Regions from separate parts of the Bradyrhizobium sp. SZCCHNRI3052 genome, predicted to be linked through region 1. Evidence: predicted binding sites of a transcription regulator. Region 1 holds the regulator's gene; the other holds the start of a gene.
What was found. The regulator PhoB, encoded in region 1, activates phosphate uptake and scavenging genes when phosphate is short. The targets are predictions, from matches to a motif close to TGTCATNNANCTGTCAT.
Positions count from the first base shown of each region.

Region 1 (4,512 bases):
TACGAGAACATCGCCTTCGGCATCCGCCTCTATGAGAAGATCTCCAAGTCGGAGATGGACGACCGGGTCGAGAAGGCGCTGCGCGGCGGCGCGTTGTGGAACGAGGTCAAGGACAAGCTCAACGCCTCGGGCCTGTCGCTGTCCGGCGGCCAGCAGCAGCGGCTGTGCATCGCGCGTACCGTGGCGGTCCGGCCGGAGGTGATCCTGTTCGACGAGCCGTGCTCGGCGCTCGATCCGATCTCGACCGCCAAGGTCGAGGAGCTGATTCAGGAACTCGCCGAAAACTATACGATCGCCATCGTGACGCATAACATGCAGCAGGCGGCGCGCGTCTCCGACAAGACCGCCTTCATGTATCTCGGCGAGCTGATCGAGTTCGACGACACCAGCAAGATCTTCACCTCGCCGAGCGATCGGCGGACCCAGGATTACATCACCGGCCGGTTCGGCTGACGCCGACGACATTGTCTTCAGGAGATCATCATGGCCAGTGAACATACCGCCAAGGCGTTCGACAGCGATCTGCAGGACCTCACCCGTCTGGTATCGGAGATGGGCGGCCTCGCCGAGCGGCTGATCGTCGATTCCGTCGATGCGCTGGTGCGACGCGACATCGCGCTCGGCCAGAAGGTGGTCGCCACCGACGCCGAGGTCGACAAGCTGCAACGCATCATCGAGGAGCGCGCCGTTCTTACCATCGCCCGGCGACAGCCGATGGCGGTCGACCTGCGTGAGATCGTCGGCGCGATGCGCGTGGCGACCGATCTGGAGCGTATCGGCGATCTCGCCAAGAACATCGGCAAGCGCGTCGCGGCGCTGGAGAGCGACTTCCATCCGCTGAAGCTGATCCGCGGGCTCGAGCACATGACCGATCTCGTGCAGTCGCAGGTCAAGACGGTGCTGGACGCCTATGCCGCGCACGATTTGCCGGCGGCGATGACGGTGTGGAAGGGCGATGAGGAAGTCGATGCCATCTGCACCTCGCTGTTTCGCGAGCTCCTGACCTACATGATGGAGGATCCGCGCAACATCTCGTTCTGCATCCACCTGATGTTCTGCGCCAAGAACATCGAGCGCATCGGCGATCACGCGACCAACATCGCCGAGACGGTGTTCTATATGATCGAAGGCCAGCAGATCATGGACAAGCGCCCGAAGGGCGACATGACGAGCTTCGCATCGACGATCCCCGGCAACTGAGAGAGACGGTTCAGACATGGGCGCCCGAATTCTGGTGGTGGAGGACGAGGAGGCGCTGACGACGCTGCTGCGCTACAACCTCGAGGCCGAAGGCTACGAGGTCGAGACCGTGGCGCGCGGCGACGAGGCCGACACGCGCCTGAAGGAGCGTGTTCCCGATCTCGTCGTGCTCGACTGGATGCTGCCGGGCCTGTCCGGCATCGAGCTGTGCCGCCGCCTGCGGGCGCGGACCGAGACCCGGCAGTTGCCGATCATCATGCTCACCGCACGCGGCGAGGAGAGCGAGCGCGTGCGCGGCCTCGCGACCGGCGCCGACGACTACATCGTCAAGCCGTTCTCGGTGCCGGAGCTTCTGGCGCGGGTGAAAGGCCTGCTGCGGCGGGCGAGTCCGGAGCGGCTGGCGACCGTGCTGTCCTATGGCGACATCGAGCTCGACCGCGAGAAGCGCCGCGTGGCGCGCTCTGGTAGGCCGATCGATCTCGGCCCGACCGAATACCGCCTGCTCGAGTTCTTCCTGGAGCATCCCGGCCGCGTGTTCAGCCGCGAGCAGCTGCTCGACAGTGTCTGGGGCCGCGACATCTACATCGACGAGCGCACCGTCGACGTCCATATCGGCCGCCTGCGCAAGCTGCTCAATCCCGGCCGCGAGCAGGACCCGATCCGCACCGTGCGCGGCGCCGGTTATGCGCTCGATGATCGCTTCGCCAAGAGCGAGCAGGTGTAAGGGGCGATCGGGCGTGAGGACGCAGCAGGTGTGAGACGCGAGGCGGCCCGATTGAGGAGATCGCGGTCCGCTTTCCGCCACGCCGCCGCCGTCTTGATCGTGTCTGCTTCGTGGCCCGTCACGATGTTTCGGTGCCAGCGGACGCCCTTGATCAAGACCATCATCATATCTCTTGCCGTGCTGCTCGGCGGCGCGGCGGGCGCCACGGCCGCCGAGCTCGAAGACGCGGTCGCGGCGGCAGGCAACGGGCAGCATGCGGCGGCGATGCGACGGCTGCTGCCGCTGGCCGCCAAGGGCGATGCGCGGGCGCAGTTCGACGTCGGCTTCATGCACGCCTTCGGCTGGGGCCAACCGCGCAACCCCGCCGAGGCGCTGGCGTGGTACCGCAAGGCCGCCGATCAGGGGCTCGCTGTCGCGCAACACTATCTCGGCATCGCCTACGTCAACGGCGAAGGTGTTGCGAGCAATTACGGCGAAGCCGGCCGCTGGTTCAGCCGCGCCGCGGCGCAGGGCTTCGCCCAGTCGCAATACATGCTCGGCCTGATGCTGCTCGACGGCCGCGGTGTGAAACAGGACGTCGTGCAGGGCTATGCCTGGCTGGTGATGGCGGGCCGTAGCGGCGTGCGATCGGCCGGCCGCGACGTGCAGCGGGTCAAGTTGACCGAGCCGCAGCGCGTCCAGGCCCAGAGTGCCATTGCGGCCTGGCGGCCGAAGCCGGAATCGGCGGAGGCCGGCATCGCCGCTCCGCGTCCGGAGCAACTGCTCGGGCTCGACCGCCACATCGGCGAGGTCGTCGATCCCACCTCGTGGCCGGCGTCGTCGATCGGCGTCGTCACCGTCGCGCAATACTCGACCGGCGGCTGGTGCACCGGCACGCTGGTCGCGCCGCGCGTCGTGCTCACCGCGGCGCATTGCGTGTTCAACGGCGTGGCGCAGGTCAGCCCCGGCAACGTCCGCTTCCTGGCCGGCATGAACAGGGGCACGCCGGCGGCATCGTCGGTCGCCGACAAGCTGATCGTGGCGCCCGATTTCGTCCCGACCCGGCACGACAGATGGTCGCTCGACCGCTCGCCCGCCGATTGGGCACTGATCGTGCTGAAGGACGCGCTGCCGTCGAAGCCGGTTGAGGTCAGGGCGCTGACGCGCGAGGAATTGCAGGCTGCGACCACGGCCGGAACCATCTCCGAGATCGGCTATGGCCAGGAGCGGCGCTATTCGCCGACCGGCCAGCGCAATTGCAGCGCCGGCATGACCAAGGACGAGATGCTGCTGACGGTGCATTGCCTCGCCAATTTCGGCTATTCGGGCTCCCCCATCATGGCCGACGTCGGCGGACAGCCGGCCGTGGTCGGCATCTTCTCGGCGTTCCACGAGGAGACCCGGCTGATGTTCGCCGCCCCCGCGAGCCAGTTCGAGGCGGTCGTGCGGCGCGAGATCACGGCACAGAGTGCCTCGATGCGGTGAGCGAAGGAGGGGCGAGAGAAGAAGATGTCCCGCCGCTGGTCATGATCTGTGCGTGACTGGATAGCGGGTTGCCAAGCGAGAGGGCAATCCGGGAAGGGCCGCCCACGTTTTCCTGCAGTTTTTGCCTGCAGCGGGGGGCTTTACCGAACTGGCCTGGCTCTTGCTATAGTCCGAGTATGACGATTGTTCAAATTGATCATCCTCGTGCCCCTCGGCTGCTGTGGTGGCGATCGCAGCCCGGCCGCAACGTTGCGCTCGTCGGCGGGCTGGTCGCCGCCAACGCGCTCGCCTGGGCCTGGGCGTTCGCGCTCTACGCCGACCGGCCCACCATCGTCGGCACCGCGATGCTGGCCTGGCTGCTCGGACTGCGCCATGCGGTCGATGCGGATCACATCGCGGCGATCGACAACGTCGTACGGAAGCTGGTGCAGGACGGTAGCGCCCCGCGCGCCGCCGGCCTGTATTTTGCGCTCGGCCATTCCAGCGTCGTCGTCATCGCCACCATCGTCGTGAGCCTCATCGCCGGCGCCGACCTCCTGGATGAAGAGAGCGCGATCAGGGCGATCGGCGGCGTCATCGGCACGTCGGTGTCGGCCGGCTTCCTGCTGCTGATCGCGTTGGCGAACCTCATTCTGTTCGTGAACCTCTGGCGCCGCGCCGCACAGCCGCAGTCCGAGATGGAAACCGCCGGAAGCTCCGGACGGGGCATCCTCTTCCGCCTGCTGCGCCCGGTGCTCCGCCTGGTGGGACGCGCCTGGCACATGTATCCGCTCGGTTTCCTGTTCGGTCTCGGCTTCGACACTGCGAGCGAGATCGGGCTTCTCAGCCTGTCGGCAACCGAGGCAGCGCGCGGCGCGAGCCTCGCCCATGTCCTGGTGTTTCCGGCGCTGTTCGCGGCTGCGATGGCCACCGTCGACACCGCCGACAGCATGCTGATGGCGGGCGCCTATCGCTGGGCGCTGACCGATCCCGCACGCAAGCTGCGCTATAACCTCGTGATCACCGGCGCATCCGTTGCCATCGCGCTGGTGATCGGCGGCTTCGAGGCGATCACGCTGTTGGCGCCGCGGCTTGGCCTGACCGGGGGATGGACGGGGGTCGCCACCGCGCTGGGCGACGATGTC
Region 1 is NZ_JAUETW010000008.1:3,773-8,284, forward strand. It holds gene pstB (phosphate ABC transporter ATP-binding protein PstB) at 1-453, shown strand, start outside; gene phoU (phosphate signaling complex protein PhoU) at 484-1,200, shown strand; gene phoB (phosphate regulon transcriptional regulator PhoB) at 1,217-1,924, shown strand; gene QW887_RS21250 (trypsin-like serine protease) at 2,072-3,388, shown strand; gene QW887_RS21255 (HoxN/HupN/NixA family nickel/cobalt transporter) at 3,565-4,512, shown strand, end outside.

Region 2 (4,512 bases), on a different contig from region 1:
TCCGGAAAGCCGTGCCATGCCGCCCCGGGCGCGAGCTGCCACAGCGCGGCATCGGTCGCGAGCTGGTCGGTCGAGAGCGCCTCCCAGGCCACGTCGTGGCTAGCCCCGGGATTGGCCGCATCGGGGATCGATACGCGATCCGGAACGAATGGCTCGAAGAACCAGCGCCGCGCCGGGTCCTTCTCCTTCTCCTCGAATTCGCGGCGCATCGCCCGGATCTTCTTGCGCAACTCGATGCCAAGCCGGATCGTGTCGTCCCACAGGACCTCGCCGGAGCGGCCCTTCATCATCTGCGCGCCGACGTCCAGCGAGGCGAACAGCGGGTAGAACGGCGAGGTCGAGGCGTGCTGCATGAAGCTTTCGTTGAAGCGGCGATGCTCGATCCGCCGCCGCTGTCCCTTGATGTGGCGGTCCTTGACGTGGATCTGCGATGCCTGGGAGAAACTCGCGAGCTGCTTGTGGGTCGATTGCGTGGCGATGATGCCGGGAGCGTCGGGCCCGAGATCGCCGAGGCCCATGGCGAAGCGGCCAGCGTAGAGCGGGTGGAATTTCATGAAGCCCGCCCAGGCCTCGTCGAACATGATGTAGTCGCAGAGGTGCCCGATCCGCTTCAGGATCATTTCGGCGCTGTGGATCGTGCCGTCATAGGTGCACTGCTCGACCACCGCGACGCGGAACGGGCGCGGCTTGCGCCAGGCGTCAGGATCCTTGACCAGCGGGTTGTCGCGGATCTGTTGCCGGAGGTGCTCCTCATCGAGCAGATCCCAGCGCATCGGGCCGATCAGGCCCCAGGGGTTGCGAACCGTTGGGACGTAGATCGGGACTCCGCCGGAGATCAGTAGCGCGCCGTGATGGGCGGCCTTGTGGTTGTTGCGGTCGAACAGCACGAGGTCGCCGTCGGTGACCAGGGCCCCGAGCACGACCTTGTTGGAGGTCGAGGTACCGTTGAGGACGAAATAGGTCTTCTCGGCGCCAAAGATCTGCGCCGCTTCCTTCTGCGCGCGCAGCGCCGGCCCCTCATGGGTCAGGAGATCGCCGAGATCGAGCACGGAATTGTCGAGGTCGTCCCGGAACACGGCCTCGCCGAGATGCTCGACGAACACCCGGCCGATCGGGCTGCGGCTATAGAACACGCCGCCATTGTGCCCGGGGCAGGTCCAGAGCTGGTTGCCTTCCTCGGCGTAGTCGACCAGCGCGCCGAAGAATGGCGTCTTCAGTGTCTCGGCATATTGCTTCAGCCGGCTGACCAGGTTCTTGGCGATGAAGGCGGGCGTCTCCTCCGACAGGAAGACGTATCCGTCGATGAAGTCGAGCACCTCGACCGGCAGATCCTCGAACCGCTTGCGGCGGATCAGGAGGATGATCGGGAAGTCCAGTCCGCGACGGCGCATCAGGTTGATCAGCGACGCCGTCTTGCCTTCCAGGCCCTTCTTGCCCCAATCGACGACCATGCAGCCGATCGCGGCATCCGTCTGCACGGCGATCTCGGCGTCCTCCAGCTTGCGGGCGCGCACCACCTCGAAGCCCGAGCGCTGGATCTCCTCGATGATCTGGTTGAAGCGGACGCCCGCAAGGTCGTCGGTCTCGAACACGGGAGCGGCGAACAGGAAGGTGAAGCGGCGGAAGTATTCCATGAGAGTCTTTCGGGCTGGGTGGCAGCCACCTGTCGTCACGTTCGATGACGGTTCGATGACAATAGGGCGCCTCACGGAGCTTGTCTCGGCCGCCTCGCGGTGGCAATCGTCCCGAACCCGAGTGATGCTGAAAGGATCCGTGGTGCTTCCCGAATGGATCAGCCTTGATTGTGTGGCCCCGTCCGAGCTCCATCGGCAGGCGGCGCTGGAACGCCAGGCCCAGTTGACCAAGCCGATTGGTGCCCTTGGGCGATTGGAGCAGGTGGCGGTCGAGCTGGCGGCGCTGCAGGCGTTGGAGCGGCCGGGGGCCGATCGGGTCCCGGTGGTGCTGTTCGCGGGGGATCATGGCATCGCGGCGCGGGGCGTGTCGGCGTATCCGCCGGAAGTGACGGTGCAGATGCTGCACAACTTCGCGGCCGGTGGCGCAGCGATCTCGGTGCTGGTGCGCAGCCTGGGCTGTCCGCTCGAGGTGGTCGATGTCGGTACGCTGGCGGATGAGCCGGTGCCCGGTGTCGTCGTCGACAAGCCGCGGCGCGGCACGCGCGACTTCAGCACCGGGGCGGCGCTGACGCCGGAGGAGGTTGCGTTCGCGGCCGACGCCGGACGGCGCGCGGTGGCGCGGCAGGCCGATCACGCGCCGCAGCTCGTGATCTTCGGCGAGATGGGGATCGGCAACACGACGTCGGCGGCAGCGATCGCCGCTGCGCTGCTGTCATGCGCGCCCGCGGACATCGTCGGCAGCGGCACCGGGCTCGACGCCGACGGACGGGCGAGGAAGGCTGCGGTGATTGCCGATGCGTTGGGGCGACACGGGCTCACGGCGGGAGCGGCCGTCGCGGACGTCCTGGCTGCCGTCGGCGGCTTCGAGATCATTGCGATGGCCGGCGCGATCGTCGCCGCCGCGCAGCGGCGCTGGCCGGTGCTGGTCGACGGCTTCATCGTCTCGGTCGCGGCGCTGGTCGCCGTCCGCCTCAATCCCTCCTGCCGTCCGTGGCTGCTGTTCTCGCATCGCTCGGCCGAGCGCGGCCACGCCATCGTGCTCGATGCGCTCGGTGCCCGTCCGCTGATCGACCTCGATCTGCGGCTTGGCGAGGCCTCGGGCGCCGCCACTGCGCTGCCGATCATCCGGCTCGCCTGCGCACTCCACAACGGCATGGCGACGTTCGCCGAGGCCGCCGTATCGGGTCGCGAAGCCTGATGCGGATCGATCTGCTGCGGCACGGGACGACAGGACGGGACGGCCATCTCGACGGCCGTACCGACCCGCCGCTCAGCGAGCCCGGCTGGGATCAATTCCGGCGGCAGACGCGGAGCCGGATCTGGCACAGCGTCGTCAGCTCGCCGTTGGCGCGCGCACGTGCGGCCGCGGAGGATTATGCCCGGCTGACCGGCTGCGCGCTGGACATCGACGCGGATTGGAGCGAGCTCGATTTCGGCCTCTGGGACGGGCGGACGCATCGCGACATCGCCGCGGAGCCCGGAGGCGAAGCCTTGCTCGACACCTTCCATGCCGATGCTGAGGTCCGGGCGCCGGGCGGTGAGAGCTGGTCCGATTTGCAGGCGCGAGTGGCGCGCGCAACACATCGTATCCTTGCCCGGCCCGAGCCTGCGCCGGTTCTGGTGGTTGCGCATGGCGGCGCCATGCGCGCAGCGCTCTCGCATCTGCTCGGCTGGCCGCTGCGCCAGCTGTGGAGCCTGCGCATCCGGCCCGGCACGCGGATCACGCTCGAAGCCGGGCTGGGCGGTGATGGTGTATCTTGGGGCGAAATCGTCGAGATCATCCAGCCATGAGTCTGCGTGAATTCTGGATCGCATTGCAGTTCCTGACACGGCTGCCGACACCGCGGGTCGCTGAGTCGCGACCGGACGATCTTGCACGGGCGTCGGTCTGGTTTCCGGCAGCCGGACTGGTGATTGGCGCCTGTCTGGCGCTGGTCGGCCGCCTTTTTCATGATGCCGATCCCTGGATCGTCGCGCTGACCGTGCTGGTCGCCTGGATCGGGATCACCGGCGCGCTGCATCTCGATGGGCTCGGCGACGTCGCCGACGCGTTCGGCGCCTCGCATGGCAAGCCGGAACGCTTCATCGCCGTGCTGGGCGATCCCCATGCCGGCAGCTTTGCCGTCGTCGCGATCAGCTTGCAGATCGCCGCCAAGCTGGTGCTGATCGCCGAGCTGGCGACGGGCCCGACGGCCTGGGCGCTGGTGCTGATCCCGGCCTGGGCACGCTGGGGGACTTTGATCTGCAATAAGACCCTGCTGTCGTTGAAGCCAGGGCTGGGGGCGAGCATCTCGAACAGCGTCGGCTGGAACGTCATCGTCGCCTGGGGCGGCGCGCTCGCGATCGGCGCGCTGGCCGGTGCGGTGCCGACGCTGATCGCGATCGCTCTGGTTCCGGGAATCGCGCTCTATTGGCAATGGCGGCTCGGCGGCATCACCGGCGATTGCCATGGCGCCAGCATCGAGGTCACGGAAACGCTGCTGCTTGCCGCCTGCGTTCTCGGCTAGGACGCGCTGCCGAGCGCCTGCGCTAGCCGCTGCCAGCCTGTCTCATGGCCCGGCAGGCCGAAGCGCAGCCAGCTTGTTTGAGCCGGAAAACGCCGGACATGGATGCCATGGCGGGCGAGCCGGTCGGCAATGTCAGGCGCGCTCGGCGATGTGATCAGTCTGAACAGCGGCGTGCCGCCGAGGACCGCGCAGCCGGCCATGCTCAGAAGATCGTCAATGCGCGAACAATCCTTCGCGAGACGGGCGCGTGTCTGGTGCAACCAGTTTTCATCCGCCAACGCCGTCGTTCCGATCGCGAGCGCCGGTCCGGACACGGCCCAAGGCCCGAGCGCATCACGGAGTTGCCGTACAATGTCGACGGAGCCGATCGC
Region 2 is NZ_JAUETW010000005.1:382,707-387,218, forward strand. It holds gene QW887_RS17535 (Orn/Lys/Arg decarboxylase N-terminal domain-containing protein) at 1-1,634, opposite strand, end outside; gene cobT (nicotinate-nucleotide--dimethylbenzimidazole phosphoribosyltransferase) at 1,777-2,832, shown strand; gene QW887_RS17545 (histidine phosphatase family protein) at 2,832-3,425, shown strand; gene QW887_RS17550 (adenosylcobinamide-GDP ribazoletransferase) at 3,422-4,141, shown strand; gene cobD (threonine-phosphate decarboxylase CobD) at 4,138-4,512, opposite strand, start outside.
Region 2: the regulator PhoB is predicted to act here: its motif matches at 1,679-1,695, upstream of QW887_RS17535 (Orn/Lys/Arg decarboxylase N-terminal domain-containing protein).